One region of the Brevibacillus schisleri genome, then DNA from elsewhere that is predicted to be linked to it. Evidence: riboswitches for the same ligand, from Rfam matches in the RefSeq annotation. Region 1 holds a riboswitch; the other holds the start of a gene.
The links. A riboswitch is a leader RNA that binds a small molecule or an ion and turns the genes downstream of it on or off. The one in region 1 is predicted to bind thiamine pyrophosphate.
Positions count from the first base shown of each region.

Region 2: another riboswitch for thiamine pyrophosphate. It lies ahead of thiC (phosphomethylpyrimidine synthase ThiC); the one in region 1 lies ahead of thiS (sulfur carrier protein ThiS).

Region 1 covers NZ_JBVNDM010000001.1:3,119,468-3,134,366, forward strand. Annotated here, with positions in the region: gene ACUUHJ_RS15315 (MerR family transcriptional regulator) at 1-314, opposite strand, end outside; gene ACUUHJ_RS15320 (phosphotransferase enzyme family protein) at 449-1,453, shown strand; gene ACUUHJ_RS15325 (alpha/beta hydrolase) at 1,674-2,447, shown strand; gene ACUUHJ_RS15330 (helix-turn-helix domain-containing protein) at 2,609-4,744, opposite strand; gene ACUUHJ_RS15335 (aldehyde dehydrogenase family protein) at 4,844-6,319, shown strand; gene ACUUHJ_RS15340 (NAD(P)-dependent oxidoreductase) at 6,346-7,236, shown strand; gene ACUUHJ_RS15345 (LysE family translocator) at 7,331-7,966, opposite strand; gene ACUUHJ_RS15350 (DUF6080 domain-containing protein) at 8,057-9,355, opposite strand; gene ACUUHJ_RS15355 (thioredoxin family protein) at 9,551-9,868, shown strand; gene ACUUHJ_RS15360 (glycoside hydrolase family 18 protein) at 9,933-11,216, shown strand; gene ACUUHJ_RS15365 (hypothetical protein) at 11,313-11,540, shown strand; gene ACUUHJ_RS15370 (alanyl-tRNA editing protein) at 11,622-12,833, shown strand; gene kapB (kinase-associated lipoprotein KapB) at 12,867-13,250, shown strand; TPP riboswitch at 13,292-13,402, shown strand; gene thiS (sulfur carrier protein ThiS) at 13,601-13,804, shown strand; gene ACUUHJ_RS15385 (thiazole synthase) at 13,810-14,583, shown strand; gene ACUUHJ_RS15390 (acetylornithine deacetylase) at 14,576-14,899, shown strand, end outside.
Region 2 covers NZ_JBVNDM010000001.1:4,079,512-4,094,410, forward strand. Annotated here, with positions in the region: partial or broken gene ACUUHJ_RS19135 (ABC transporter ATP-binding protein) at 23-980, opposite strand; gene ACUUHJ_RS19140 (ABC transporter permease) at 992-1,780, opposite strand; gene ACUUHJ_RS19145 (ABC transporter permease) at 1,785-2,564, opposite strand; gene ACUUHJ_RS19150 (DeoR/GlpR family DNA-binding transcription regulator) at 2,749-3,510, opposite strand; gene rpmF (50S ribosomal protein L32) at 3,662-3,832, opposite strand; gene ACUUHJ_RS19160 (YceD family protein) at 3,973-4,491, opposite strand; gene ACUUHJ_RS19165 (SepM family pheromone-processing serine protease) at 4,576-5,643, opposite strand; gene ACUUHJ_RS19170 (patatin-like phospholipase family protein) at 5,640-6,434, opposite strand; gene ylbJ (sporulation integral membrane protein YlbJ) at 6,581-7,813, shown strand; gene coaD (pantetheine-phosphate adenylyltransferase) at 7,815-8,294, opposite strand; gene rsmD (16S rRNA (guanine(966)-N(2))-methyltransferase RsmD) at 8,342-8,908, opposite strand; gene ACUUHJ_RS19190 (hypothetical protein) at 9,353-9,496, shown strand; gene ku (non-homologous end joining protein Ku) at 9,619-10,578, shown strand; gene ACUUHJ_RS19200 (cation diffusion facilitator family transporter) at 10,641-11,522, opposite strand; TPP riboswitch at 11,767-11,879, shown strand; gene thiC (phosphomethylpyrimidine synthase ThiC) at 12,027-13,781, shown strand; gene ACUUHJ_RS19210 (hypothetical protein) at 13,797-13,967, shown strand; gene ACUUHJ_RS19215 (DUF1904 family protein) at 14,016-14,345, opposite strand; gene ACUUHJ_RS19220 (ATP dependent DNA ligase) at 14,789-14,899, opposite strand, start outside.

The DNA of each region.
Region 1 (14,899 bases):
CGAATCGTTTCTTCGAGCGTATTCAAGATGCGCTCCAATCGTAGCTGGCGTGCCTTTAACATCGCTTGCTGCTCACATAAGCATCGAAGTCTGTCAGGTTCGTGATCAAGTGCAGCTTTAATGCTGTCCAATGAAAAATCTAGCTCACGATAAAACAAGATTTGTTGTAACCGCTTGAGCTCATTCTCACCGTAATAGCGGTACCCATTTTCTGTAACGATTTCTGGCATCAGCAAACCAATTTTTTGATAGTGATACAGTGTCTTGATTGTGGTACCTGACATTTTGGCTACATCGTTAACGGTATACAACATGGCGATTCACCTCCTGAAGATGAGTTTGCAGTCTGACCTTAGGTTGGAGTCAAGCGAAAAAAATGAAAAGAGGAGTACGGCCGAAAACAACCGAATGTAAGCGTATGATCCATTTATTGGGTGGGGGGATTCGCATGACGAAGCTATTTCAGTTGAATTCGGAAGATGACATGGAGAAGGTAGTGGCCCAGTCGCAGCAATTCGCACAAAAGGCGCTGCAAGAATACGGCTTGAATGAGGAGCACATTCGATTCAACCAACTGTCCGACACTTGCACATTTGTCATAGAAACTGAGAAGGATGGGGATTATTTACTCCGCATTCACGCTAACAAGAACAGAAACGAAATAGATTCCGAGCTTGCTTGGCTCAGCTATTTGCATGAAAAAATGGACGTACCGATTCCAACGGGAATAGAGTGCCGCAATGGTTCCAAGACAGTGAGCATCGAGCTAGCAAATGGTGACTGTGCCTTCGTATCCGTCATGCGATGGGTCGAAGGGGAGCATGTAGACGAAAAAATTACCGAAGAACAAGTATACAAAGAGGGTGTCTTGTTAGCAAAGCTTCATACAGGATCTCAAGATTTCCAATTGCCCCCTGAATTTGCACGTCCGATATGGGGAGAGGATAATTTCAAGCAATCTATGACTCGTTTGACAGAGCATTACCATCGGTTTCTGACGGATGAAGAATTCGAGCTATATCAATTGGCGGCGGATAAAATACTCACTTGTCTTGCCAAATTGGACAAGAATAGCAGCCACTATGGAATCATTCACGGCGATTTGCATCAAGGAAACATCGTTTTTCACAACGGAGATCCCCGTCCGATTGATTTTGGAAGATGTGGGTTTGGTTACTATCTTTATGATATCGCCCAGACCATTTTAGGTTTATTTCCCGCACAAAGAGAGCTAGTTATGAAAGGCTACGAGAGTTTGCGGAAACTAGAAGGGGACTGGCTCCCCAAACTAGAGAGCTTCGCGGTGATGGTCATGATTGAAAATTATAGTCATCATGCTTCTGACCCCAGGGAAACCGAGGGACTAAAAAAAGAACAGCCCTATGCAATATCTATGGTCAAAAACTACTTGAACGGTAAGCCATTTCTTTTTCCTTCAAAGGCAGAGAAGTAGCTGGAATCAAACCACCATTTGAAATGCTGGTTGATGACTTAGTTTTATGTGTCGGTATTATAAAATTTAATTGGAAAAATTTAAAATTAATGGAATAAAACACGAATAACAACAAGAATATGTTGACAGATAAAATGCCTGGGAGTAAATTTTTGGATAAGATTTTTTTAAAGTAATGTAAGAAAAATCATAATCCAGAAAAATAAACGGAGGCAAAGAAATGATATTAAGGGGTAGTGTTTTTTCTAGTATGCTAGAAATTGAAACCGGAATAACGGTTATTATTCCAAACAAATTTAATATGGAGCAAAATTATCAAGTGGTATATCTACTTCACGGTCTTTGCGGAGGTAATGGTGATTGGGCAAATTATACGATGTTGCCTGTTTATGCAAATGACTATCATGCAATATTTGTCATGCCGGAAATTTCGAGGAGTTTTTGTTCGGATATGAAGTTTGGATTTAAATATTTTAGTTATATTTCCGAAGAATTGCCAATCATATGCAAAAGTGTCTTTAACATATCTTCTGAAAGAGAGGATACGATCATTATTGGTGATTCAATGGGAGGATATGGAGCTTTGAAATGTGCATTGTCAAAACCAGAGCAATATGGTTATTGTTGTGCATTTTCATCCCCATGCTTATTTTTGAAGGAGGATTTAGATGAGCATGGAGAGATTGAAAAATTTAGAATGGTTTATGGAGAACAGATGCTCAAGGATTTTCAAGGGATTTTAGGAGGTAACTTGGAGTGGAGTGATGAGCATGAGATATTGGAATTAGCTAACAAGATCAAAGATCAGACAGTCAGACCTGAAATATATATGGCATGTGGAACTGAAGATTTTATGCGTGATATCAACGTAAGATTCTACAATGAAATGCAGAATCTTAACTTTACCATTGAGTATGAAGAATGGTCTGGCAATCATGACTGGTATTTTTTCAATGAAGCGTTACAAAAAGCATTAAAGAAAGTTTTGAAATAATTTGAAGTGCTATTCTCATCAAATAGAAAAGCCATAAAGAGATCGTTTACATAATAAAATTATAGTAAACAACACATCGAACACACGAAAAAATCGTTTGTAAAGAAAAAAGGCAGTGGTAGCTCAGTTTCCCGTCCGAAGCTACTCCTGCCTTTTTCGATTTATCCTTCCTGGCGCAAATGACAAGCGAGCTGTAATTTTAGCAAGTCTTCCGGATTTCGCAAATCGATATGAAGAAGCTCCTCGACTTTGCGCAAACGCTGATACAGCGTATTGACGTGAATGTGCATTTCTTTGGCGGTCAGTTGAGGGGATTGACTGCATTTCATATACGTGATGATCGTCTGTTCCCATTCCTCATATTTTTCCGGGTCTTGCCAGAGGGGGGCAAAGACATCATGAATGAATGCATCAATATCGGCTTGACTCTGGTTCAGCATGAGGCGATTGACACCTAGGTCTTTATAGTGAACCACTCCAGAACGGCTGCGGTTGGTCAGGTAGAGAGCGGCTTTCTTGGCTTCTTCGTAGCTTTTGCTGATTTGCTCAATCCCGCTTGCCATACTTCCCACGCCAATGGATAACGATGCTTCCTTGCCAAGTTCCCACTCATCGTACGCCTGTTGCAGCCTCTCCCGGATGTCCTTTCCATCTTGGGAGCCGAGAGTCCGGATGAGGAGGGTGACATGGTTGTGGAATCCGTAAACAAACATTTGTGTTTTGTTGAACGCCCATTTGCAACGGGTAATGAGCCGGTGAATGTTTGCTTCTAGCAATGCCAGGTCGTGGCACTGCGTCAGATGGGCATAGATCACGTAGTATTTTGCTTGTGGCTGTAACCCCATCGAACGGGCGCGGTCAAACAGTTCATTGCCTTTGCTTGCGATCAATTCTTGAAAAAGATCGTGTGCACGCTTGTACAGCACAGAGCTGATCGCTTGCTTTTTCACCAAATCAAGTATGAGCACAGCGCTCCCTTGTTCGACCGTCATACGTGTGAGATCAGATAGCCCGCGTTGGTCTAAGGGAAGCATGAGACATCCGAGAAAGATGCTTCCATTGATTAGTGGATACAGACAGAATCGTTGATCGTCACCAGAAGCGGGTGAGAACAGGTTGACGGAAACGGGCTGTCTTCTCTTGTTCAGCAATGTATACAGTTCATCCCAGCTAAAAAATAAAAAACTCTTTTCAGGATACATTTTTTGCTCAAGCCAATCGGCAAAATAGATGGAATGGCCTGTCATTTTGCTGAGGGTTTTTATGATTGTTTCCGCGCCTTTATTTTGCAAGGACAACTGCTTGATGGATTCATGGATATGGTTGCGTTGTATCAAATCGTCGTGCTTGGCTTGCAGTTGGGCGCTAATGGCAGCCATATGCTCATACGCTTGTTTGACTTCCGCATAGAGCTCGGCATTTTGCAGGGCGATGGAAGTTTGGTCTGCGAAGCCTTGGAGGAGGTCGAGGTCGTACTCGGTAAACACATTTTCTTGATGAAACTGATGCAGGACAAGTACACCAATCCGTTTTTCTCCACGTGATATCGGAACACATAACAACCCATTTAAGTCATGCAATGCTTTTGCGTGGTTCAGGGAGTGAAAGTTGTCAGCAGAGATATCCTTCATCGCATGGGCTGTTTCTTGGCTGGTTCCGTACATGCGTGGGAGTCCGTCTTCGAACACTTTGCCCGCGATGGATTCTCCCACCCGCATTTTGAGATCCTTGAACACCGTATCATGAAAACCGACGGTCGCTTTCGGAAGCAATCGGTCGATAGTGGGATCATATAAGTGCAGGAGGCCTGCGTCTGCAGCCGGGATAACAGCCAATGCATTACCGATGATGCCACGGATGATTTGGTCAACGTCGAGAGTAGCAGATATCGAACGAATCCCTTCAAAAAGCTTCTTGCTTTCCTCCGCTTTGGCAGTCATTTTTTCTTCTGCCAACAACAGACGAATGCCGAACCACAATAGGTCCCATTGGTCAGTGGTTAGGATGACCGGTTGGTTTGCTTTATGTGCAAGGCAGATAACAGCTTGTCCTTCGTTTTCGTAGAAAAAACGGTACATTTGTTGGGAGGGAAGGGACTCATAGGTATAACGCTTATCGTTCGCATCGCTACCACAGTGAGGTACAGTCATAGGGGGAATATTCCTGGTAGCGTTTTCGTGAAAGGAGGAGAAAACAAGCCGAAAATGTCGATCACGCGAAAATTGGAACCAGATGGAAGAAGGCTGATCACCAAACCATTCATGCAGCTTTTCAAGCAGGAGCGAAAAAGAATTCATCCACGTGTCCTCCATGTAGAGAAATACACATTCGTTTTTGGAAATAAGTATCTGTATATACATTGTATTCATAATTTTCGCTAGATACAATACTCCTATATGAAGCGGAAGGTGGGAGACGATTTGACAGCAACTTACAATAACTACATCGCCGGAGCTTGGGTGACTAGCCAGACTGGACAGGTTTTCCCTAGCACGAACCCTGCCAATACGAATGAGGTTCTCGGTTATTTTCAAAAATCGGACGGGCTAGATGCGCGTACTGCCATTGAAGCTGCTGCCGATGCTTTTGGTGAATGGTCACAAAAATCGGCTCCCACACGTGGAGAATTCTTGTTCTCCCTCATTCACTTATTGGAAAAACACAAAGAAGAGCTCGCAGAAACGATCATTCGTGAAGTCGGGAAAACATTGCGGGAAGCGAGAGGTGAGGTTGCCAAGACTATCACTTCCATGAAGCAGTTGACCGGGGAAGCCACTCGATTGACGGGTCAAACGGTGCCTTCCTTTGATGAACGGGTAATTGGTTACACGGTGCGAGAGCCAATCGGGGTTTTCGCGATTATTGCGCCATGGAATTTTCCGCTGGGGATTGGCTTGTGGAAGATCGTTCCAGCCATTCTCGCAGGCAATACAGTGGTGTTCAAGCCAGCAAGCAACACCTCCTTGATTAGCGTAAAGCTGGTAGAGCTCCTGATTGAAAGTGGCGTTCCAAGCGGCGTTGTGAATTTGGTAACAGGACCAGGTGCAGTAATCGGGGATGAATTAGCGAATCATCCACTGGTCAAAGGCATTTCATTTACGGGTTCATCTGAAGTGGGACTTGCCTTGGGGAGAGCAGTTGGAGCTAGAGGAGGGAAGATTCAGGCGGAGATGGGCGGGAAAAATCCGGCGATCATCCTAGCAGACGCCGATATTGACCTCGCTATCGATTCCATTGTACTGAGCGGATTCTTCGATAATGGCCAACGTTGTACGGGGACCAGTCGCGTATTGGTTGTTCCCGAAGTAGCCGAAGAAGTAAAAGCAAAACTGATCGAGCGGGCGAAGGGCTTGAAAATCGGGAATGGTTTCGATCCAGACAATCATAATGGTCCAGTAGTGGACGAGCATCAGCTCAATTTGTATCTTCATTATATACAAAAGGGCATTGAAGAAGGCGGCGTACTGGAATGCGGAGGGAAGCGCCTGGTAGATGGTGATCTCGCCCAAGGCTATTTCGTCGCGCCGACGGTGTTTACCGGCATCACACAGGAGATGACGATTGCCAACGAAGAAATTTTTGGACCTGTGATCGCCGTGATCGATGTGGATTCTTTCGAACATGCTATGCAAGTGGCTAACCAGGTGGAATTTGGCTTGTCCTCCACGATTTTTACGAACGATTTGCAAAAAGCTTTCCAGTTTGTCAAAGGGATTCAGTCAGGTGTCACGCATGTCAATATGCCGTCGACACATTTTGAATCACAGTTTCCGTTTGGCGGTAAAAAGATATCTGGATTGGGTCCGAGAGAGCAAGGGGAGTCAGCGCTCGATTTTTACGTCGAGACAAAAACGGTTTATATTCGGCCATAAGTATAGGGAAAGCAGGAGGAGCGAAGATGGAAGCGATTGGTGTGATCGGCATTGGTGCAATGGGAAAAGGGATGGTTTGCAATCTGTTGCAAAAAGGCTACCACGTGTATGCCTACGATCCAAGTCCGGCAGCAAAAGCCTGGGCAAAGGAAAAAGGAGCGACGGTCGTCGAGTCTCCACTGGCAGTGGGTAGCGTAGCACGTGTCGTTTTCACTTCGCTTCCAGGTCCTGCGATTGTTGAGGAAGTCATGCTGGGTGCGGACGGACTTTTCTTATCATTAGGGGCTGGCAGTTTCGTATTTGATACCAGTACGATCGATCCTGCAACAGCAAAACGTCTGAATCAGCAAGGCGTAGAAAAAGGGATCTACTATTATGATTGTCCGGTGAGTGGGGGACCCGCGGGTTCTGCGGCCGGAACGTTGACCATTATGGTCGGCGGTGATGAGACAAGGCTTCCAGAAATCATGGACTATCTCAGAGCGATTGGAAAGGAAATTTTTTACTTGGGGGAATCCGGCGCTGCACAAGTGGCGAAGCTTTGTCACAACTCTGTCGTTGCAGTCATTACAGCAGCGTTGGGCGAGGCGTTCAGTGTCGGAGCAAAAGCTGGCGTTGATCCACACAAGCTGGCAGCCGTCATGGATAAAGGCTCTGCCCACAATCGTGTGCTCTCCGTTTTTGGGCCGAACATCTTGTACGGTACGTATGAAAATACAGTCTTCTCCTTAGATCATATGCACAAAGATTTGCAGCTCTATGCGCAAACTGCACGTGAACAGCAAGTGCCTGTTCTCGTTGGGGGCACAGTTGCACAAATGTATGAGGCAGCCAAAGCACAAGGCAAAGGTAGCTGGGATTCGAGTGCGGTCTGTACCGTGACCGAAGAGCTGGCTCATACAACGATTGCGCGTTAAGTGTTGAGTTTGACGAAAGAGAAAGTAGACTACGGCAACTATTGCTTGTAGTCTACTTTTTTATGAAGGCTCTTATTGACTGAAGTATGGATCACTATCTGCGATCAAAAGCAAGACTTGCAGCAAGACCTGTCAAGACACTTGCCATGAGCCAACGCTGCACCCGTAGCCATGTGGGACGTGTACCAAACCACACAGCAACTCTGCTTGCTACAAGAACAATAAGCAGGTTAATCGTAAAGCTGACCACAATTTGTGTGAGACCTAAAGTAGCACTTTGCAGGAGCACCGATCCCCGCGCAGGATCTACAAACTGTGGCAAGAGTGACACATACAAAATAGCAATTTTGGGGTTTAGTAGATTTGTCATCAATCCCATTAGAAATAACTTTTTCGGTGGTTCAATAGAAAGAGTATCAGGCTTGAGAATGGAAGTCGCACCCGGTTTGACCGCATTCCAAGCGAGCCAGAGCAGGTACACAGCTCCGACCCACTTGACTGATTCGTAAACGAACGGAACCGTTATGAAAAGAGCAGAGAGACCAAGCATAGTGGCGATCATGTAAATCACGAATCCAAGTATGACACCAAGAAGTGAGATGACCCCAGCTCTGCGACCTTGTGAAATCGTCCGGGAAATGAGGTAAATCATGTTAGGGCCAGGAGAACAAACCATGCCGAGCGAAACAAATAGAAAGGCAATAAGGTACCAAAACTCACCAATTTGCATGACCTCTTTTCGTGGTTCCCCAAAGTTAGAAACGATTATATATCTCACGTTCAATTTTTGATAACATTTTTTCATGAAGCAGCTTCTCATTTACTTACTCGCTTTATTCATTTGTGCATAAGACCGTTCAATCACATGCAAAGCTTCATCGTGCTTCACGACATTGTTGCCCAACGTCACAATGACGAACAATAGGATAAGACCGAGTAATGTCTTTTTTACATTCACATGGCGCAGATGCATGATGAACCGCGCGGCGAGCAGGAAAAAGGCGAAGAAGTAATGTCCGGCATACAAGTACAAATCGTATGTAAACGTGGCGAGTCCAAACCCTATTACAATATGCAGCACGAAAGCAAACCCGATATAGGCGGCGAGTGACCAGGCTTCTTGTGTACGAATCCCTTTGATGAAACCGAGTATAGCCAGAGTGATCAGCGTCAAGCCGATGACATGCACATACCATGGATACGGCAGCGTAAGGTTCGTAGCGAATGCGACCATCCCCGGTTTTGGATCGATGAGCGCAATGTCTGGGGTCAGTACAGGACTGATAACGAGCATATACAGAGCTTTCCAATGCTCGCAAAACGAGAACTGAGCCGTGTAGATGAACCCTCCGGTATGAATCGCTTTGTACCAAGTAGAAAACCAGGATTGACCGAACATGACATGCTGCAAAATCGTAAAGCTAATGATCAACAGGAGAAATACCAACGCAATCCGCACCAGCTTCATAAAAACGCCATTCTTTTCTTTGTGAAACAGATTGACGGCCAAAACGCTCATAAATGGAATGATGTTCGTCGAGCTGACACCGAAGTTGACAAGGGCGAATGAAGCGTTGGGCCAAACAGCCAATTTCTTTTCCGTACGACTGTACTGCGTGTAAAGTACCGATAATAGAATGACGAACTGCGCGTACGGATAGGAATCGGGAATCATTGCCGTGAAAATTTGATAAGAGGCCGTCCCGAAAAATACGGCAAAAAGCAATGAGGTATAGAAGCTATTCCATCCCTTCCGCAGGTAGTAGTAAACCATTACAACGCCGAGCGCGTTCATGATCGATTGAACCACCGCGAAGAAGAAGTTTTCCTTGAAAAATTCCGATAAATAAGCCAAAGGAAAAGAAATCAAATTGATAAACGGATGGATCACCGTCGGGTTGTTAGAGCGATAGTACAGTGTCGGGTCAAAATTAAACAGATTAAGCGTAAATGGAACGCCGTTAAAAGGGCTGATCGGGGCAAGAACAGCGATGTTTTGATTCATATAAGTGAGAAAAGGCACATTCATCGACAAATAAAACACGAAAAAACAGGCAAATAGAAGGAACGCACTGACATTATCTCTTCGATCATGAAACAAATAGCTGAAAAAACGCATACCAATCCACCATTCAACGTATTTTTGAGATTAACGTAACGAATTTTAGCTATATTATACAAAAATAATGAATTCTGCACCAAAATTTTACATTCAATGGGCTATCAATTTTTTACGAAGCCTGTGCATCACGCTGTTGACAGCTACAATCAGTGGGTCTAGCATGAATGAACATGTCCGATGAGATTGAAAGGAGTGAACCACTTGCAAGAACTATCCTCCATAGAACTGATCCAATACCTGCAAGAAAAGGAGTCGGTCGCTCTTTTTGTCTATACACCAATGTGCGGGACCTGCAAGCTCGCAGCACGTATGCTCGGCATCATGCAAGAAGCATTGCCTACCGTTCCTCTGTATCAGATTAACATTAATACGGCGCCTGCATTGGCAGAACAATGGCAAGTGACCAGCGTACCCGCCTTGCTTATTTTTCAACGAAACGAATTGGTAGCACGGCATTATGCCATCCAGTCCGTTGGATTTTTATACGATGTATTGAAACCTTTGGCCTAGACATACACCTATTCCCTTCGCCATGAATATGACAAAGAGAGAAGAAATGCGAAGGAGGAGGCGTATGCAAATCCACGTGGTGGAAGAAGGACAAACCTTAGCAAGCATCGCCGAGACGTACGGCACAACGCCGGAAGCGATCGATAAGGCGAATGAATTACCAGATCCCAATAAACTGGCAATCGGACAGGCGATGGTGATCCCGATTGTAGGAAGCTACTATTGGGTTAAACAAGGAGATACGTTGTATACCATCGGCCAGCGTAACCATATCAGTGCAGCAGAGCTTGCTCGGGTCAATGGGATTACTCCCTATAAACCGCTACAAGTTGGGCAAAAGCTATATATCCCGCCTCGCCCTAGACGAGCGGCTGATTTCAATGCGTATGTGGAACCGCGTCGCACTGTCCCACCCGCGATGGAAGCGGATGTTCGCAGGGCTGCCCCTCATCTTACGTATTTGGCACCGTTCAGCTTTCGCATCAAACGGGATGGAACCCTCCAACGACCAAATCTGAGCAATTTTCCAGCGATCGCAAAAGAAAACCAAGTCCTCCTGATGATGGTCGTGACGAATTTGGAAAAAGGTCAGTTCAGTACGGAATTGGGCGCACTCATCTTGAACGATCAAGAACTCCAGAACAAATTGCTGGATAATATTCTCGCGACCGCCCATGAGCTGGGAATGGGGGATATCCATTTTGATCTGGAAGCCTTGCCTACAACAGGTGCAGAAGCGTACGCGAATTTCTTGCGAAAAGCAAGGGGACGTATACATGCGGCGGGGTTGATGATGTCTGTTGCGCTCGCCCCGAAGACGAGTGCCGTGCAAGCAGGTAAATGGTATTCCGCCCATGATTACAAGGCGATAGGAGCGCTTGCCGATTTTGTCGTGATTATGACGTATGAATGGGGCTATAGTGGTGGTCCTCCTATGGCAGTTTCTCCGATTGGACCGGTGCGGCGTGTCTTGCAATACGCCATTACCGAAATACCAGCTGATAAAATTTTGATGGGCCAAAATCTGTACGGATACGACTGGACCTTACCGTACGAGCGAGGAACGACAGCGAAAGCGCTGAGTCCGCAAGCGGCAATTGCTCTGGCTGCGCGACATAATGCTGTCATTCGATATGATTATCGCGCGCAGGCTCCATTTTTTACGTACACCGATGATCAAGGCAAGCAACATCGGGTATGGTTTGAGGATGCGCGGTCGATTCAAGCGAAGTTCAATCTGGTTAAACAGCTCGGTTTGAGAGGCGTCAGCTACTGGAAACTCGGTTTGCCATTTCCGCAAAATTGGTTGTTGATCGATGAGAACTTTCGCGTCCGTAAGCGTGCATAGTCATCTGGCGTACATTCCATCGCGGGTTGTACGCCTTTTTTTTGAATGAAAAATCATGGTATGATGAAGATGACAGGAAGGAAAAGGGGAGAAATCATGGGAGAATGTAAATTGGATCACAGCCATGAGGATGTACTCAAAAAACTGGCAGAACAAGCTCCGCATCTGTCGGAGTTGCGTGTGAGTCAATTCGAAAATCAGTTGAATGGCGAACTCAGCCAAGAGCGTCTAAACGAGCTGTTCCATCTATTGAAAAAGTATGACCTGGCAAGCCCAGAGGAGCGCCAAGAGCGCGAAAAACAAATGGATCTCTTGTTCGGCTAAGCTTTATACATACGTTTTTTGTTGTGCCCCCGAGTGGGAGAATCAGGCAGGAACCATGGTTCCATGCAGCGAGGAGTAACGATGGACGACAGACTCTATTATCAGGATGCCTATACAAGAACGTTCTCGGCCCAGGTGACGAAGACTGGTGTCGAGCAAGATGGGACACCTTACGTGGTACTGAATCAAACGGCTTTTTACCCTACTGGAGGCGGGCAGCCTTCCGACCTGGGCGTATTGGAAGAGATTCGTGTGGTCGATGTGGAAGAGGTCGACGGTGAAATTCGTCATCGACTGCAGGCTCCTTTGTCCGAAAGCATAGGGGAAGTAACGGGGCACATCGATTGGGACCGCCGCTTCGATCATATGCAGCAGCATGCTGGCCAACACATTTTATCTGCGTCCTTCCTGGAAGTTGTGCAAGCGGAGACCATTGCCTTTCACTTGGGAAAAGAGCGCGTCACCATTGATGTACGACTGGATGAGTTGACAACAGAGGTATGGGAAAAGGTAGAAAAGCGCGCGAATCAGATTGTTTTGGAAAACCACCCCATCCTTGCACGGTTTGTTGATGACGAAGAATTGGCAACGCTGCCCTTGAAAAAACAGCCGACCGTTACCGAAAATATTCGCGTCGTGATGATACCTGATTTTGATTACAACCCATGTGGAGGAACACATCCAGCGCGTACGAGCGAAGTCGGGATGATCAAGATCTTGGGCTGGGAGCGACATCGCGGAAACATTCGTCTGGAATTCATCTGTGGCTGGCGAGCTTTGCGGGACTACAACCAAAAGCAAGCTGTTGTTCGCGATACGGCGAAGCTGCTTGCTACCAATGAAGGCGAACTGATCGCACAGACGGAACGCCTCCTTGCAGAACGCGACACCTTAAAGGCAAAATTGGCAGAAGTGGATAAGCAGCTCTTGGAAGTAGAAGTCAATCAACAACTAGCTGCTGCTAGCCAACTCGGTCAGTCGCGCCTCATTATGTGTACCTTCACAGACAAAACCATTCAACAGCTTCAGCAGTTCGCACAGCTGGCTACTGCTCTGGCGCCAGATGCGATTTGTCTCTTGGCTGCTACTACCGAAGACAAAATGCAAATCGTGTTTGGTCGTGGGCAAGAAGTCAACGTAGCCATCAATCAAGTGTTGAAAGAAACCTTGCCGCTCATTAATGGAAAAGGTGGGGGAAATCCTGCCATGGCACAGGGTGGCGGTCAGGCAGTAGTGGATGCGGAAGAAGTATTGCTGCATGCACGCAAACTGCTGGAAGCCTCACTGTTGTAAATGCATTCGATTCAAGAAAAGGAGGAGACCGCGATGAACTGGAATCCGGGAGATATCGTTCGCGTTGCGCAGCGAACGGGTGAATATATTGCAGAAGTATTGGAAATCCACGATTCGAAGTTGCTGGTAAAGGTGCTGGCAGTTACCAAATACCCGACGCAAGGCGATTTGCATTCTTCCTACGAAGTAGATGTGCCGCTGTTTCACCAGCGTCCAGCACTGTCGTACATGGAAAAATTCATGACGCCTGTCCAAGGGCTCATTCGCTATAACGGAGCGATTCCCGACTACAAGGAATCTGTCCGACAAGCGATGGAGAGAGAAATGGAAAAGCTTTCGAAAATGGCAGCTTGGGCAGAACGTTGTCTCGTTGAGCTGGAAAAGATGCATAAGGAAGCCTTTACAAACACGAAATAGAGTGGTACTGTAGTACTCGAATGAACGACAATTGCATAGCTTTACTACCAAACGGGGGCCAAGCAACGTTGGCTGAGATTGTGACGAGTGTGTTACTGACCGTTGAACCTGACCTGGGTCATGCCAGCGGAGGAAGAGGTATTTGGAATCAGTATCACGTGTCGCATCCGAGCGGAACTATGTTTGTTTGTGCGCATGTATGATAAGATGACACTCAACCATCCGAGGCGGATGGTTTTTTTATGCCATTCGTCCGGTGAGATGGGATGGGTATACGGCTTCTTCTGTTTGTCTGAATCGACTCAGGCAGGCGGGAGAAGCCTTTTTTTTCCAGTAGAAGGAGGTAATCAATGATTGTTCAGCTGAATGGGAAAAAAGTAGAGTTGGCGGAAGGGATCACGACAGTGCGGGTTTTGCTCGCTTCTTATTCCCTGCAAGAGAAGATTGTCGTCGTTGAGCGAAATGGTGAAATTATTGATCGCTCAGCGTACGAGCAAACACCGATTGCAGACGGAGATCGCATAGAAATCGTTCATTTTGTTGGAGGAGGATGATCATCATGATGGATACATTGAAAATTGGACCGTACGAGTTTCGCTCCCGCTTGCTTCTGGGTACTGGTAAATTCGCTGACTTGGATACACAAGGGAAAGCGGTAGAGGTGTCGGAAGCAGAAGTTTTGACCTTTGCGATTCGTCGCTTAAATTTGGAAAATCCGCAAGAACCGAACTTTTTGGAACAACTGGATTTGAAAAAATTCACCCTGCTACCAAATACAGCAGGTGCCTATACAGCAGAAGAAGCAGTGCGCATTGCCCGTTTGGCTAAAGCATCTGGGCTGTGTGACATGATCAAGGTCGAGGTTATTGGAGACCCGAAAACACTTCTCCCTGACCCGATTGGCACGCTCGAGGCTTCGAAAATCTTGGTGGAAGAAGGCTTTATCGTGCTGACCTACACCAATGACGACCCGATTCTTGCCAGACGACTGCAAGAGGTAGGCGTACATGCGGTTATGCCAGGAGCGTCACCAATTGGTTCCGGACAAGGGATTGTCAACGAAAACAACCTCCGCTTTATCATTGAGGATGCCAAAGTACCGATTATCGTAGATGCAGGAATTGGCTCGCCGGCAGACTGCGCGAAAGCGATGGAGCTGGGTGCTGATGGTGTCTTGTTGAATACAGCAGTCGCTCTCGCTGACAATCCTGTCCTGATGGCAGAAGCGATGAAGCTCGGCGTGGAAGCAGGTCGCAAAGGCTTCTTGGCAGGCCGTATCGCGAAAAAGCGGTACGCGTCCGCGAGCAGCCCGGTCGAAGGGATGATTGAGTAGCGTGGATCGACTGACAGAAGCGGTAGAATCGATCGCCAGCCGCAAAGAAGAGCTGTTCGCTTTATTGGCAGAGCTTGTTTCTCATCCGACTGTGAGTCCTCCCGCGCGAAACAGTGATGCCGCACAAGGAGCAATCGCCGACAGGCTGCAAGCGATGGGATTCGAGGTAGATCGCTGGACGGTATATCCAGGAGACGACAATATTGTCGGTCGGTTATCAGGGAGTGCCTCGACCTACGCAAACAGCTTGATTGTCAACGGGCATATCGACGTGGCTGAAGTCGGTGATGACACCGGGTGGACCTATCCACCTTTT
Region 2 (14,899 bases), 960 kb from region 1:
TCACGAAATTAGGTAGCCGTCCCTACCGATAAATGAGACGAATGATCTCCTCAATCCCCGGTTCTTTCATCTGGATGTCCAAAGGTTCACCCCACCCCGCCACTTCGGCAAGGATTCGCGGCGAAGAAATTTTTCCTTTGTCGAAGTAGATCGAAAGTACGTTCTCTGATAGCTCCATCCGCTCGATTCCCTCTAGGTCGTAAAGCTTTTTGGGCGGTTGTCGAAATTCAATTCGTATGAGGCTTGGCAGCCCTATCTGTTGCCGCAAATCAACCAAGCTCGTATCCATCATCTTTTTGCCATGATTAATCACGATAATCCGGTTGCAGAGTTGTTCAATATCGTCCATATCATGAGTCGTCAATAGAATGGTCTTCTTCTGGGTCTGATTCACTTCCTTCAAAAAAGCTCTAATGCGCGTCTTCGCAACCACATCCAACCCAATCGTAGGCTCGTCTAAAAACAGGACAGGCGGATCATGCAGCAGTGCCGCTGCTAAATCAGCTCTCATCCTTTGACCTAACGACAACTTACGCACTGGCGTATCAAGGAATTCATGGAGGTCCAGCAGTTCCTGATACACCTCCATTGATCGCCGATATGCTTGGTCGTCAATCTTGTACATCGCTTGCAAAATTTCGAAGGAATCTCTGACTGGCAAATCCCACCACAGTTGTGTTCGCTGCCCGAACACTACTCCGATCTGTGAGGCTACTTGAATTCTCTCCCGCTGTGGACTATATCCGCCTATTCGTATTTCCCCCTGACTGGGATGAAGAATGCCTGCCAGCATTTTGATGGTCGTCGATTTTCCTGCGCCATTCGGCCCGATATATCCTACGAACTCGCCTCTGTCAATGGAAAAGGAGATATCATGGACGGCTTTGACTTCCCTTCGTTCACGAGAGTAGAGAAGCAAAGCGCCCCTCTTTGGCTTGATTCAGGAAAAATGATTTTTCGATGTGCTTTGCTTCAATCATGTTACCCCTCCTTAGCTCCCTGTACTATGGTAGTGTCGAAGCCCGACATTCCACAGCATACGAGCGGAATAAAAAGCAAACGCTGCGGCTACAGGGGTGAGCATTGGATAAAACCATTCGCCCCCTTTGCACAAAAGCGTCAACATTGGCAAATAATTCATGTACGCGATCGGTATCGCTGAGAAAAACAGCCATTTGAGCCAGTTTGGATATAGCCCGATCGGATAATTGGAAGCATTGGCTGGCGCATAAATGGTGAAGGTCAGCATGTCTTTCATCTGATGCGTCCAAAAAGCGACCCCAGCCGTAGCAAGTCCAATCGAGAAATAAATCACGCCGCCAGACAAAATAGCAACCGGTAAGAATAGCACCAACCCTATGATCGATTTCCCGTCCGCCGCAAGACCCGACAAGGAGATGACCAAAACAGACACCCCCTGTACCAACCCTCCCACTCTCGACAAATCAAGATTGCGTGTCAATAGCAGAAGCAAAGGCGAAACAGGACAGATGAGCAATTGATCGAGCTCCCCTTGTACGATGTACTTCTCAAAGTCGTTAATTTCTGGGGCAAACAGCCGATACAAGGAGACAGATGCCGAGGAAATCCCGTAAAGCATCCCAACCTCGAAAATATTCCAGCCGACCACATCGTGAAATCGATACAAAATCGCAGAGAGAATAATAAAATCAAGCACCATAATCATTCCGGTCGTGGCAGCGCTCGTCACAAAATTTATCTTGTATTGCATTTGCGAGCGAATGCTGGCCGCAATTAGTTTGCGATAGAGGGCAAACATGTGGTTATCCTCCTTGAATTTCTAGCTTTCTTCTTGCCATATTCGTCACCAATAAAGCAACTGCCGTTAAAACGAGCGCCCAGCCGGCCTGTACAAGCATGCCATAAGGAGGTGCAAGCTCCAACAAAGTCATGACCGGATAATAAATCATTGCCGAAAAGGGCAAATAAGGCGCTACCTTTCCAATGACCCCGGGCATCAAGTCTATCGGAATCATTTGTCCGCCTAACCCAAAGATCAATGACAAAAGGATGAGGTGTACCCAGCGAATTTCTGTCGTCCAGAAGGAAGAAATGCCCGCGAGATAAAAGAGCAGCATGCCTATGTACGTTCCTAGTAGAAGCGAGAGGATAAACCAGAAGTAAGTAAACGGCTGGGAGGGAAAAAAGAAGCCCACCGCTAATCCTAGCAGCAAGCCAATCGGAACACTTCGGTAACAAGCGTTGTACAGAAGTCGTCCAAACTCCTGGCTGAGCATGTACCAGAGATAGTGAACAGGCTTGATCATATCCAGACTGACAGCCCCGCTTCTAACCGCGATTTGCACATTCAGACCTGGGGACAGAAATGTTGTCATCCAGAGAACACTTTGACAAATCGCGATGTAAAACCCCATTGTTTTGACATCATAAGGGCCGTAAACTTGTTTCCCAGAAAGGACCCCCGTCCAAATGGCAATAAAAACAAGCCCAAAAATCGAGCTTGCGACATTGTTGACGACATGCGATAAACGATACTGAAGATTCCGACGATAACTCTTGCGAATAATCCGCCAATAGACCATAAAACCCTCCTCTTGGAAAAGTCAGGATTACCAGAATAGCAGGGGCCGCACACAAATGCAAGAAAAAAAGAAAGAGCCCTCCCCATTTGAAGGACTCTCCCTGATAAATCCATTTGCTGTCACGCTGGTCACCCATTCACGCCAGCCAAATGGAACTTATCCTCTTTTTTATGGATCAATAGCTTCATGTGGAAGCTACAATCACCTCTACATCGTTGGTGTGCAAAACTTCAGCTATTTCCTTTTCAGGCAGCTTATCGGTCACGATAATATCGATCTGGTCAAAACCTGCAACGCGATACAGCATGCTTTTCCCAAACTTAGTATGGTCAGTGAGTATGATCACTTGATCGGCCCGCTTGATCATTTCTTTAATCAGAAAGCCGTGATCCTCCTGCGTGGACATGAGACCTTCCTTTGTAAGACCGCATGCACCAACCAGTACTTTATCGACATGAAAATCAGCGAGGTTTTGAATCACGCGTGTACCGAGCACACATTGATCCTCTGCATGTACGTCTCCGCCCAGTAGCTTGACAAGAACGCCTTCTTTTCGGGACATACTGGCTGCAGTCGCTAATGAATTCGTGATGATGACATGGTCGCGGGTCTGCAACGATTCCACTGTGAGCTGAACAGTTGTGGAAGCATCGAGCAGCATGTAATCGCCGTCTTTGATCAGACGAGCCGCCGCTGCCGCAATACTGCGCTTTCCTGTCAAATCAAGCTGCATTCGTTCCTGATGGGAGTAGTTCTTTTTGTTGAGGCTGGGCAGTACTGCTCCTCCCCTGGTCCGCAGGATTTGCCCCTGCTCCTCCAGCTTGACGATATCACGCCTCGCTGTGTCACGGGAAACACCAAACTGCTCAACTACCTCCTGCACACTGATACGCTGGTGCTGCTGCAAATACGCAAGAATTGCAGCGAGCCTCTCCTCTTGAAACACGAAGCCTCAACCCCATCCTTATCTTGCCTTCATTATAAGTCATTTAAGCAAAAGTTACAAGTGATAATAAGCATTTATAAGTAATCATAAGTAATAAGAAGGAACAAAAAAAGCAAGGCGATTTCTCACCTTGCTTTCTTAGCAGCGAATATTACTTCGCTACTTTCACGCCTTTGTAGTGACCGCAGCTTGGGCAAACACGATGCGCAAGCTTGTATTCGCTGCAATTATCGCATTTGATCATGCCTGGAATCTCTAATTTGAAGTGCGTACGACGCATTCTTTTACGGGTTTTGGAAGTTCTCCGTTGAGGTACTGCCATCTTCCTTACACCTCCTTCAACTGACAAATGCTAAGAAGCTCTATTGGGTGGACAGTATAGGCAAAATGCTTATGCCATCCTTCAAAAATGAGACGCTGCCACGAATGGTCGGCGAATCATCTTGAATACAGTAAGAATACTTATTTGCTGTCTTTGAAAAAGTCAGCCAACCCAGCCAATCGCGGGTCAACACGCTCATTCTTGCAGCTGCATGCCACTTCATTACGGTTTACACCACAAGTCGGGCACAGACCTTTACAATCCTCCTCGCAAAGCGGGAAGGTCGGCATTGCAAGTAAGAAATCCTCTTGAAGTAGTGAGTCCAGCTCGATTTCATCGCCTTCCAGAGGAAGGATGTCGCTGTCCTCATCATCTTGCAGGATCGGATCATCCGAAAGCGCAAATGTCTCAGAGAAATCTACTGTTGCCTGATCGACAAAAGGATTCAAGCATCTCGCGCAGACAAAATTCACATCTGCCTTCATGCTTCCTTTTACGTAATAGAGATTGCCCAGCTGTACGGCTTCACCACTCGCAGTCACAGGAGTAATCCCACGAATCTCATGATGGCGCTTCTTCAGCTCATCTGCATCCAGAGTTACCTGGAACGGCAACGGCTCTCCTTTTCGGTGCTCTAACTCTGCTAACTTAATGTTCATAGCATTTCACCTCATGCACAACAAAGATGATTATAGACCCTGCCCAAAGCTTTGTCAACCATTTTTGCTTGACAGCTAGTTTGCTCAGGTAGATTTCGGTTTTTGAGCATTCAAGTAGGTAATCGCTTCTTCTACCGTCTTGATCGGAACCACTTTCATTGACGTTCCAATCCGCTTGGCAGTTGCTAACGCCTCCTCGTAATTGGAGCTCGTATCTGGCGTATCCTGTGGAGCAAAGAAGATCTCTGCACCCGCTTTGTCCGCTGCGATTACCTTTTGATTAATGCCACCGATCCTGCCTACTTTTCCGTCTAACGAAATCGTGCCTGTTCCTGCAATTTTATAGCCTTTTGTCAAATCCGTCTCCGTATTTAACTGGTCATAAATCTCCAGCGTCATCATCAATCCCGCAGAAGGACCACCAATCCCTTGAGAGGCAATGGTTACTTCTTTTGGAATGATGATTTCCTGTTTGTTGTCAGGGCGTACACCAATTCCAACTGACTTGGATTCAGGTAGTGGTTCCAAGGTTAACATCGTTTTGGCCTCTTGTCCATCTCTTGTGTACGTAATTTCGACTTGATCGCCTGCTTTTTTTGCAGAAAGGGCTGTCAGCAAATCTATTGCCTCAGATGTGCGAACCCCGTCTACATACGTAATGACATCACCGATTTGCAGCGTTTTATGGGCAGGGAAACCTTCCAAGGTACCCATCACCCACACGCCCTGCTTTTCGATTTTCACTTCGAAACCAGCAAGACGGAATGCGACTGCCTCCGCAATTTTTTGTGAATTGTCCATGACTGCTTGTTCTCGACGGATAAAATCTTCGCTGTTCTCGCCCTTGCTGACAACCAGTTCCTTGGGCAACAGCTCAACATCCTGCGCCATTTTTGCATACCAATACCACGGCAAATTCGCTTCGCCCATTCGAACTGTCGTTAGCATGAAGGAGCCGGTCTCGTCCTTCTTGCCGCCCTCCACTTGGATCATCGGCCCCAACTCAATCGCTGAACCCGGACGACTCACGTAATAATTCGTCGGTACAAAAAAAGAAATACCCAACAAGACAAAAACCAAGGCAAGTATCCAGCTAAAGCCTCTGGTTCCTGAAGATCTGCGTCTGTTGGCATAAAGCTGTTCCTCACTCATTCTTGTGCCTCCCAATTTGCAATTCGTTCCTGAATGCGTTCGATATGTTCAGTACCCGCACGTTCGCCTAGCTCGATTATTTCTTCAACACCCGTGTATGCGATACTGCTATAGTGTCCAACATCCGGCCTGATTACGATGTCTGCCGCAATGATTCGATGTCGCAGAATTTCCCTTTCCATGACATCAATGGTTTGGGCGATGACATCAAAAATACTTTTGACCTCCACCCGCGTATCGAATTGGGCGACATCTACCGCAATCACGATATCGGCACCCATTTCACGCAGTACTGTCACCGGCACACGATCAATGACTCCTCCGTCGACTAAAAGCCGCCCCCCTACTTTTTCAGGGACGAAGATGCCTGGAATGGATATGCTCGCTCTCACTGCTTGATCAATTGGGCCTTCCCGAAATACTACTCGTTCCCCTGTTTCAATATCCGTCGCCACAATAGCAAGCGGCTTGTTCAGCTCTTCCAAGCGCTTTCCGTGTGTTAACAGGCGAATCAATTGCTTGATCTTTTCCCCCGTAACAAAGCCCATGCTGGGTACAGTTAAATCGAGCCAATGCTTTCGTTTTAAATTCATGGCAAGCTTTCCCATCATGCTCGGTTCAATCCCGTTGGCATAGACGGCCCCAATCAGACTGCCCATACTGGAGCCAGCCAGCATGTCAATCTGAATACCATGTGCTTCTAACGCGTTCAATACACCAATATGTGCAAAACCGCGAGCACCCCCAGAACCCAGGGCTACACCCACGATTGGTTTACGCTTTGTCTGCATGGAAAACCCCTCCCTGTAACCAGCCTATGTGGTAAATCGCTGAACCTTTCACACTTGGTAGAGATTCATCGACCAAGCTTACGCATAGTTCTCCCGCCTGCCACGTAGACATGTACTACTACTTTTCTTCGATTCAGGAGGAATCCATGTCACGCCACTCACCCGTACTTACCTTGTTGCTCGCCATCTCGACCGTTTTCATTGTGATTGCGTTGATTGCTTACTCGCAGATATCTTTTGAAGCTGCCGTACGCGGTCTAAAGATATGGTGGGAGGTAGTTTTTCCCTCTACCCTTCCCTTTATTGTGCTGTCTGAGGTGTTGATGGGTCTTGGTGTCGTCCATTTCGTCGGCGTGTTACTGGAACCATTGATGCGCCCACTGTTTAACGTTCCGGGTACTGGCGGGTTCGTACTGGCTATGGGCTTCTCGTCCGGCTATCCGGTAGCCGCAAAGCTGACTACACGCCTGCGTCTGCAAGGCAATGTGACGAAGGCTGAGGGTGAACGTCTCGTCTCTTTTACAACAACAGGAGACCCCTTATTCGTAATGGGAGCAGTGGCAATCGGCTTTTTCCACAGCGAGCAAATGGGCGTCATTCTAGCCATGACTCATTATTTGTCAGCTGTACTCATGGGCGTAATCTATCGTTTTCATGCGCCTTTTGCGATTACTTCAGCCCCATTGGAGAAAAATTCACTACCGCTTCCTTTACGGGCCTTGCAAGCGATGCATCGGGCACGTATCCGCGATCGTCGTCCGTTCGGAAAATTAATGGGAGAAGCAGTGCAATCCGCTCTGAATACACTGCTTATGATCGGTGGTTTCATCATTGTTTTTTCGGTATTAATCCAACTTTTCTCCACGATTCATCTGACGCAAATCATCAGTACGCTTCTCTCGATTTTTCTCGGTCCCTTTGGTTTTCCACCAGCCTTCTCCCAAGCAATTGTGGCTGGGTTGTTCGAAGTTACCCTTGGCGCACAGGCAGCGAGCATTGTGCCTAATGATGTTTCCTTGGTCTGGAAAGCGGCCATTGCCAGTGCGATATTGTCTTGGGGGGGTCTGAGTGTTCACGCACAGGTCGCAAGTATCTTGAGCGAAACGGATATTCGTGTCGCCCCTTACTTGATTGCCAGATCCCTACATGCTTTGCTAGCTGCGATTTTGACCTTTGTCCTGTGGGGACCACTTGCCACAGTCAGTTCCTGGTTCGTGGAGAAAGCCGTCCCTGTATTTGTGCATGCGAAAGCTGAGATTCCTGCGACGAGTTGGTGGGAGACCTTGCTATTATCAGGGGGACTCGCCATCGGCGTCGGTGCGATTCTGTTGTGTACCAGCCTGACCCTTTCACACATGAACCGCAGCAAGACGCGATAATCTACTCGGCCATTTTCCGCTTCAGTGCCTCTTCTACGATCGGCGGCACCAAATCGGCGACACTCGCCTTGTACTTCGCAACTTCCTTTACAATGCTTGAGCTCAAGTATGAATATTGATTGTTCGTCATCATGAAAAACGTTTCGATATTTTCATCGAGCTTTTTATTAATCGAGGCGACTTGCATCTCATATTCAAAATCAGAAACAGCACGAAGGCCACGAATGATCACCTGTGCGCCCTTTTTGTTCATATAGTCAATTAACAAGCCGTCAAAAGAGTCCACTTCTACATTTTTCATGTCAGCCGTTACCTGACGAAGCAATTCGACACGCTCTTCTACGCTGAATAATGAGTTTTTCTTTGAATTGATCAAGACGGCGACAATGACCTTATCAAAAACGTTGGCACCCCGCGCAATAATGTCGAGATGCCCATAAGTAACAGGGTCAAAGCTTCCTGAACATACGGCAATTGCCATAGCGGGTTATCCTCCCTTAGTGCTCTTTTCGCACCTTGATTTAAAAATTAGATGTGCGGCTCCAAATCGTAATAATACACGGTAACGGCCGTATCCCCATACTTCGCCGCTCGATCCTTCACACAATGACCAATCGCATCCGGAAAGGAGTCTGCGATATCATGCTCAGCCACGATCCACGCTCCGTCCGCCAACATTCCCAGCTCCTGCAACATCTCAATTTCTTCGACAATCTTTTGCTGGGCGTATGGCGGATCCAAAAAGACGAGGTCAAATTTTTGATTGCGAGTACTCAGTGTGCGAATGGCGCGGTCCGCATCCATTCGATATAGCTCGGCATAATCGTCCAGCCTGCAAGTACTGACGTTTTGCTTTACCACGGCAAATGCTTTTTGATCTCGCTCCACGAAAACAGCTCGATCCGCGCCCCTACTCAATGCCTCGATCCCGAGACCGCCTGTTCCTGCGTATAGGTCCAATGCCCATCCGCCATCGAAATAAGGGCCAATCATATTAAAAATCGATTCTTTGACTTTATCGGTTGTCGGTCTTGTTCCTTTTCCCGGAACTGCTGCCAACCGTCTTCCTCTGTGTTCTCCAGCGATGACTCGCATACTCATTTCACCTGTCTGCTTTCCTAATATGTATGTTTTAAGACGCGATTTTCTAAGACTGAGAATGATATCATACTATCACAACTGCATACACCCGTAAAATTAGCAACTGGAAAAATTTATCGCAAGAAAGGTATATAACCCCATTCGATTGGAAAAGATGTTGAATAGCGACGCAACGGTGTCGCTGACAACCGCGGAGAAGACTTACGTTTCCCCATAAGCTCTTCCTCCGGTTTCTCCTCTCCCATAATTGAAAGGCTGTTCACTTAGGCGCACGACGTGTCTGATAGGAGCATTTCGTGCCATCGCTCCCTTCACCGGGAGGAGTTGAACGGTCGCCCCTCGTCATTTGGCGATGGGGTATTTTTTTGTGTCCAGCACATACTACCTATACCTGCAACACCTTCTTCATGTAGCTTGCCTGAAAGGAGTGAGTCATTCATGGCAGAGAAACGACCGTCCGCACAAAAGCTGAAGGCGTCCAAAGCCCAGTCCATTGCAGACCGCACAGGCAAAGACGTCGAGCTGGCGCGTGACATGCAATCGCGTGCAGATCAATCGGACATCGTCAAACATGGACAGTAGCTGCATACAATAGCCAGCCGCATCGAATCGGCTGGCTTTTTACTTTTCCACCTTCAATTCCCTCGGCACTTCTTTTGAGCGGATACAGATACTATACAAAAAACTGTGAAGGAGGTATCCCCATGCATACGGTGTGGAAGGGCTCAATCAGCTTCGGCCTCGTCAATATACCTGTTCGGATGTTTACTGCAACGGAAGAGCGCGATATTCGCTTTCGTCAACTGCATAAAGAGTGCAATACCCCGATCAAGTACACGAAAATGTGCCCGCACTGTCAACGCGAGGTCGATACGAGCGAAATCGTCCGTGGCTTCGAATACGAAAAAGGACATTTTGTCATGATCGACGATGACGATCTGGAAGCCATTACGCCAGAAACACGCAGAGCCATTGAAATTATCGACTTCGTAGACTTGTCGGAGGTCGATCCCGTTTATTTTCATAAGAGCTATTTCCTATCTCCACAGGACACTGGCGAAAAAGCATACGCCTTGCTGCGATCCGCTATGGAACAGACAGGAAAGATCGGCGTTGCACAGGTGACGATGCGCAATCGGCAAAGCCTGGCCGTTATCCGACTGTATGAACATTGCATCATGTTGGAGACGATCTTCTATCCAGATGAGGTACGTCCCGTCAGTCAAGTGCCTGCCTTGCCTGAAGCTGCTGTACCGTTGGCCGAAAACGAACTGAAGATGGCAACTGAGCTCATTAGCAATATGACAATCCCTTTTGATCCGGCAAAATATACGGATGAATATCGATCCGACCTGCAAAAACTGATTGAGAAAAAATTGGAGGGTCAGGAGATCGCTACTGCACCTACCGTGGCAAGAACCAATGTTATCGATCTCATGCAGGCCCTAAAAGAAAGCTTGGAATCTACAGCTGGTCAAGCCGCTATGCCCATCAAAATCGAGCCAGAACCAACTCCGTCAAAGCCTGCGCGAAAACGCACCACCGCTGCCTCCTCGTCCGAAAAAGAGCAGGCATCGAAAAAGGCGGCGCCAACCAGTCCGAAAAAGACTACGACTACTTCTACAACCAAAACACTCCGCAAAAAGAAGGCTACTTCTGGTTAGCTGCACACACAAAAAAAACCTGCCCACACTGGACAGGTTTTTTTGTATTCCCATGACGCAATCTAACTAGGCGCCATTTTTCTACACGGTTCAATATGGATATGAACGGCGTTAATGCGGTGAATTTTGCGCATCTGTTCTTCAATTTTTTCGGTGATGGTGTGACTCTCCACCACATTCAGACCTGGATCTACATGGATCACAACATCAACCAACACGCTGCTCCCATGGTAGCGGGCTTTGATATCACTGATATCCCTTACCCCTGAAATCGAGGAAATCGTAGCCCGCAGATCCGCAAGCTCGCTCTCGTCAAACCCATCTGTCAAACGGTGGGTTGCTTCCCTGAAAATGTCCCACGCAGTCTTCAAAATGATGAGACCAACAACAAAAGCAGCTAACGGATCGAGCCAATGCAATTGAAACTGTGCGCCAGCCACCCCGATAAACGTCCCGATACTGACGAATGCGTCTGAACGGTTGTCAGCCGCAGCTGCATCTAATGCTTGGCTGTTTGTTTTGATGGCAAGTTTTTTATTGTAGCGATAGACGAAAAGCATAATAACAGCAGTCGCAAGTGCTGTCCACCCTGCCAACAGGTCAGGAGCCGAGTGTTTTGGGTCAAACAACGATGGTACTGCATTCGTAATGACCTGAACTCCAACAAATAGCATAATAAATGATGCGACAAGTGCTGAAATCGTCTCGGCCCGAAAATGACCATACGGATGATCTTTATCAGGTGGTTTCCTTGCAATACGCAGCCCGATCAAAACAGCAATCGATGCGACAACATCTGTTGAGTTGTTAAGTCCGTCGGCCATTAAAGCTTCTGACGCAGTGACATACGCAACTCCTATTTTTAATACAGAGCAGAAAATGTAGGCGAAAATACTCACCCACGCTCCACGTTCTCCTTGTTTTAGATCCGAATAAACATCCATACCTCATCACCTCAAAATACTTCTCCATCCTGCTTCGACAACGAGGAAAATCAAAGCGCTGGAAGCAGTTGCTTTTTTTCGAACTTCATCGTAACAGATCGGAATCATGTGGGTCTACAGAAACAGTTTTAGTCCGATTCACGAGAATAGGGGGGAGGAAAATGTGTTGCACACCTGCAATTTCCTGCTGAAAATTTCCCTTGAAATTAGATGGACTTCCCGTTATCCTATTCTTGCAATCCAAAATAAAAAGCACGGGAGCTTGGGATTCACCAGGCTGAGAGGATGGTACTGTGCCATCGACCGTTGAACCTGAACTGGGTAATGCCAGCGGAGGAATGTCATATACGACACGAAAAGATGCGCGTATCTTTAGGATACCCGTTTCTTCTCTACTCTCGCGTTGGCGTCGCATGTTGTTTATGCGGCGCTTTTTCGCGGAAGTTTCTTTCGCCTCCCTAAACGGTTCTCACTTTCGTGCAACCAAAACAAGGAGGTTTTTTTATGTCATTGGTGTCATCTTTTCCAGGCAGTCGCAAAGTATACGAAACAGGTAGTCGTGCGGACATCCGTGTCCCGATGCGCGAGATTTCCCTTCATCCTACCGAAGGATTGTCTGGCTCCACACCCAATCATCCTCTTCGCGTGTACGATACGAGTGGAGAGTATACCGCTGCGGGTTACGTTCCTGACATTCAAGCCGGACTGCCCTCTATTCGTCATCAGTGGATCGATGAGCGAAATGATGCGGAAACGTATGTCGGTCGCGAACCACAACTAGTCGACGACGGAATCCGAAACGAAGAAAAGGCCGCCACCCTCCCCACTTTCCCTCGAGAGGACTACAAACCAAAACGGGCAAGGCCAGGGAAAAATGTTACCCAGCTTCATTATGCCCGAAAAAATATCATCACACCGGAAATGGAATACGTTGCCATTCGCGAGGGTGTCTCCCCTGAATTTGTACGGGCAGAAATCGCCGCTGGACGTGCGATCCTTCCTTCTAACGTCAATCATCCGGAAAGCGAGCCGATGATCATTGGCCGCAACTTTCATGTCAAAATCAATGCCAACATCGGAACGTCAGCCGTCAGCTCTTCGATGGAAGAAGAGGTCGAAAAAATGATTTGGTCTGTTCGTTGGGGTGCCGACACCATTATGGACCTCTCGACGGGAAAACATATACATACCACGCGGGAGTGGATTATCCGCAACAGCCCCGTTCCAGTCGGTACTGTCCCGATTTATCAAGCACTTGAAAAAGTAAATGGGAAAGCCGAGGATTTGACATGGGAGGTTTACCGAGACACCTTGATTGAGCAGGCGGAACAAGGTGTCGATTACTTCACGATTCATGCTGGCGTTCTTTTGCGCTACATCCCCATGACGGCTAACCGTGTTACCGGCATCGTCTCTCGCGGCGGGTCCATTTTGGCCGCATGGTGCCTGGCCCATCATGAGGAAAACTTTTTGTATACGCATTTCGCTGAAATTTGTGAAATTCTGAAGGCCTATGACATTTGTGTATCCCTCGGGGATGGACTGCGTCCTGGCTCTATCGCGGATGCGAATGACGAGGCACAGTTCGCGGAGCTTGAAACATTGGGAGAACTCACAAAAATTGCGTGGGAACACGACGTACAGGTCATGATTGAAGGCCCCGGTCACGTCCCTATGCATCTTATTCGCGAAAATATGGATAAACAGTTATCCATTTGCCATGAGGCCCCTTTTTACACACTTGGGCCGCTCACGACAGACATTGCACCCGGCTATGACCACATTACTTCAGCGATTGGCGCTGCCATGATTGGATGGTTCGGAACAGCGATGCTCTGCTACGTAACGCCCAAGGAGCATCTCGGCCTTCCTAATAAAGAGGATGTCCGCAACGGTTTAATCGCATACAAAATCGCAGCGCATGCCGCTGATCTCGCAAAAGGACATCCGCGGGCTAAACAGCGTGACGACGCCTTATCCAAAGCTCGTTTTGATTTTCGCTGGAACGATCAATTCAATTTGTCCCTGGACCCAGAGCGCGCCCGTGAATATCACGATGAAACGTTGCCAGCAGAAGCCGCCAAATCCGCCCATTTTTGTTCCATGTGCGGGCCTAAATTTTGTAGCATGAAAATATCGCACGACATTCGTCACATTGCTAATGAACAAGGATCTGCCCAAGATCCCACCATTCTTGCAGGGATGCAGGAAAAATCGCGTGAGTTCCGCGAACAAGGAAGCCGTTTGTACCAGTCGTAATCAAGGGGGATGCCTATGGAGGAAGCCAGTCGTTTACGCGAAAAGATCTTTCGACTAGAGGCTGAGCTAGAGCAATCGAAACAACAATTGAGACTCATTCAACAAGACTGCAGCCACGTCTATATCGAAACTCCACTTACGCGAACATGCTCCAAGTGCCTGCAATCCGAAAGCCTCTATTATTAATAGAAAAAGGTCGAAATCCTTTTGGCGGATCTCGACCTTTTTTCTTGCTTATTTCGCTATCCCGACCTGCAACGGAAGTCCTTCCTTATAATAGAGAGTAGGCGATAGCAGGATGAAGAAAATATGGACATGCAAAAAGCCCTGCTTCTTCAGGATGCCGTGTACGGCGCTTGCAATTGCATCATGTTGCTTTTGTTCGCGAGGGAACATCATGATCTCTACAGACAAAGGACTGTTTGTAAGTTGCTCTACCTGAAGCAGCTCCAATTTCACCTTTTCCTGAGCGACTTCAGCATTTTTGGAAAACTCTTCTATAAGAATCTGAGAAATGGGCTCTATGTCTTGCTTCGCAAAGCCTTTAAACCGAAGAAACGGCAAGTCAATTCCTTCTTTCGTAAATGAGTTCGCACAGTCATTATAAACAAGTCTCTAATCGTATATCAATGAAAAAAGGATTAAAGAAAGTGAACAACTAACATTCCCAACTGGAGCAAGAGACGCAAAGAGGGCCATATCAGAGAGCAGCTCCCTTCCCATGAGGTGTGGTGGACGTACCACGGAAGGAGGAAGCAGCTCAACCAGATACAGCCCAAATCCGCTAAACCGATCAGTTACTTTGATACAAAGTAGTATAGCCTGAATTCAATACTTAATCAATAAAAAAGTTTCGTAAAATTCCAACAAGAATTCATCCACTAACATCGAATCATCGCCCGTTGAATTTTCAACTTTCGGAATCAAAGGATAGTTTCGTAGAAAACATCCCACCATTTAAGTATCAGGGATGTCTTTTGAGTTCCATTGTGTTGCACCATGAGAATCTACTCCAAGACACAGGAATCAACAGGCATATCAACAACTGCTTGAATACTCGGTTGTCGTAACGTATAGCCTTCTGTCCATTCCGCAAATTGTACCTTAACTGTGACACT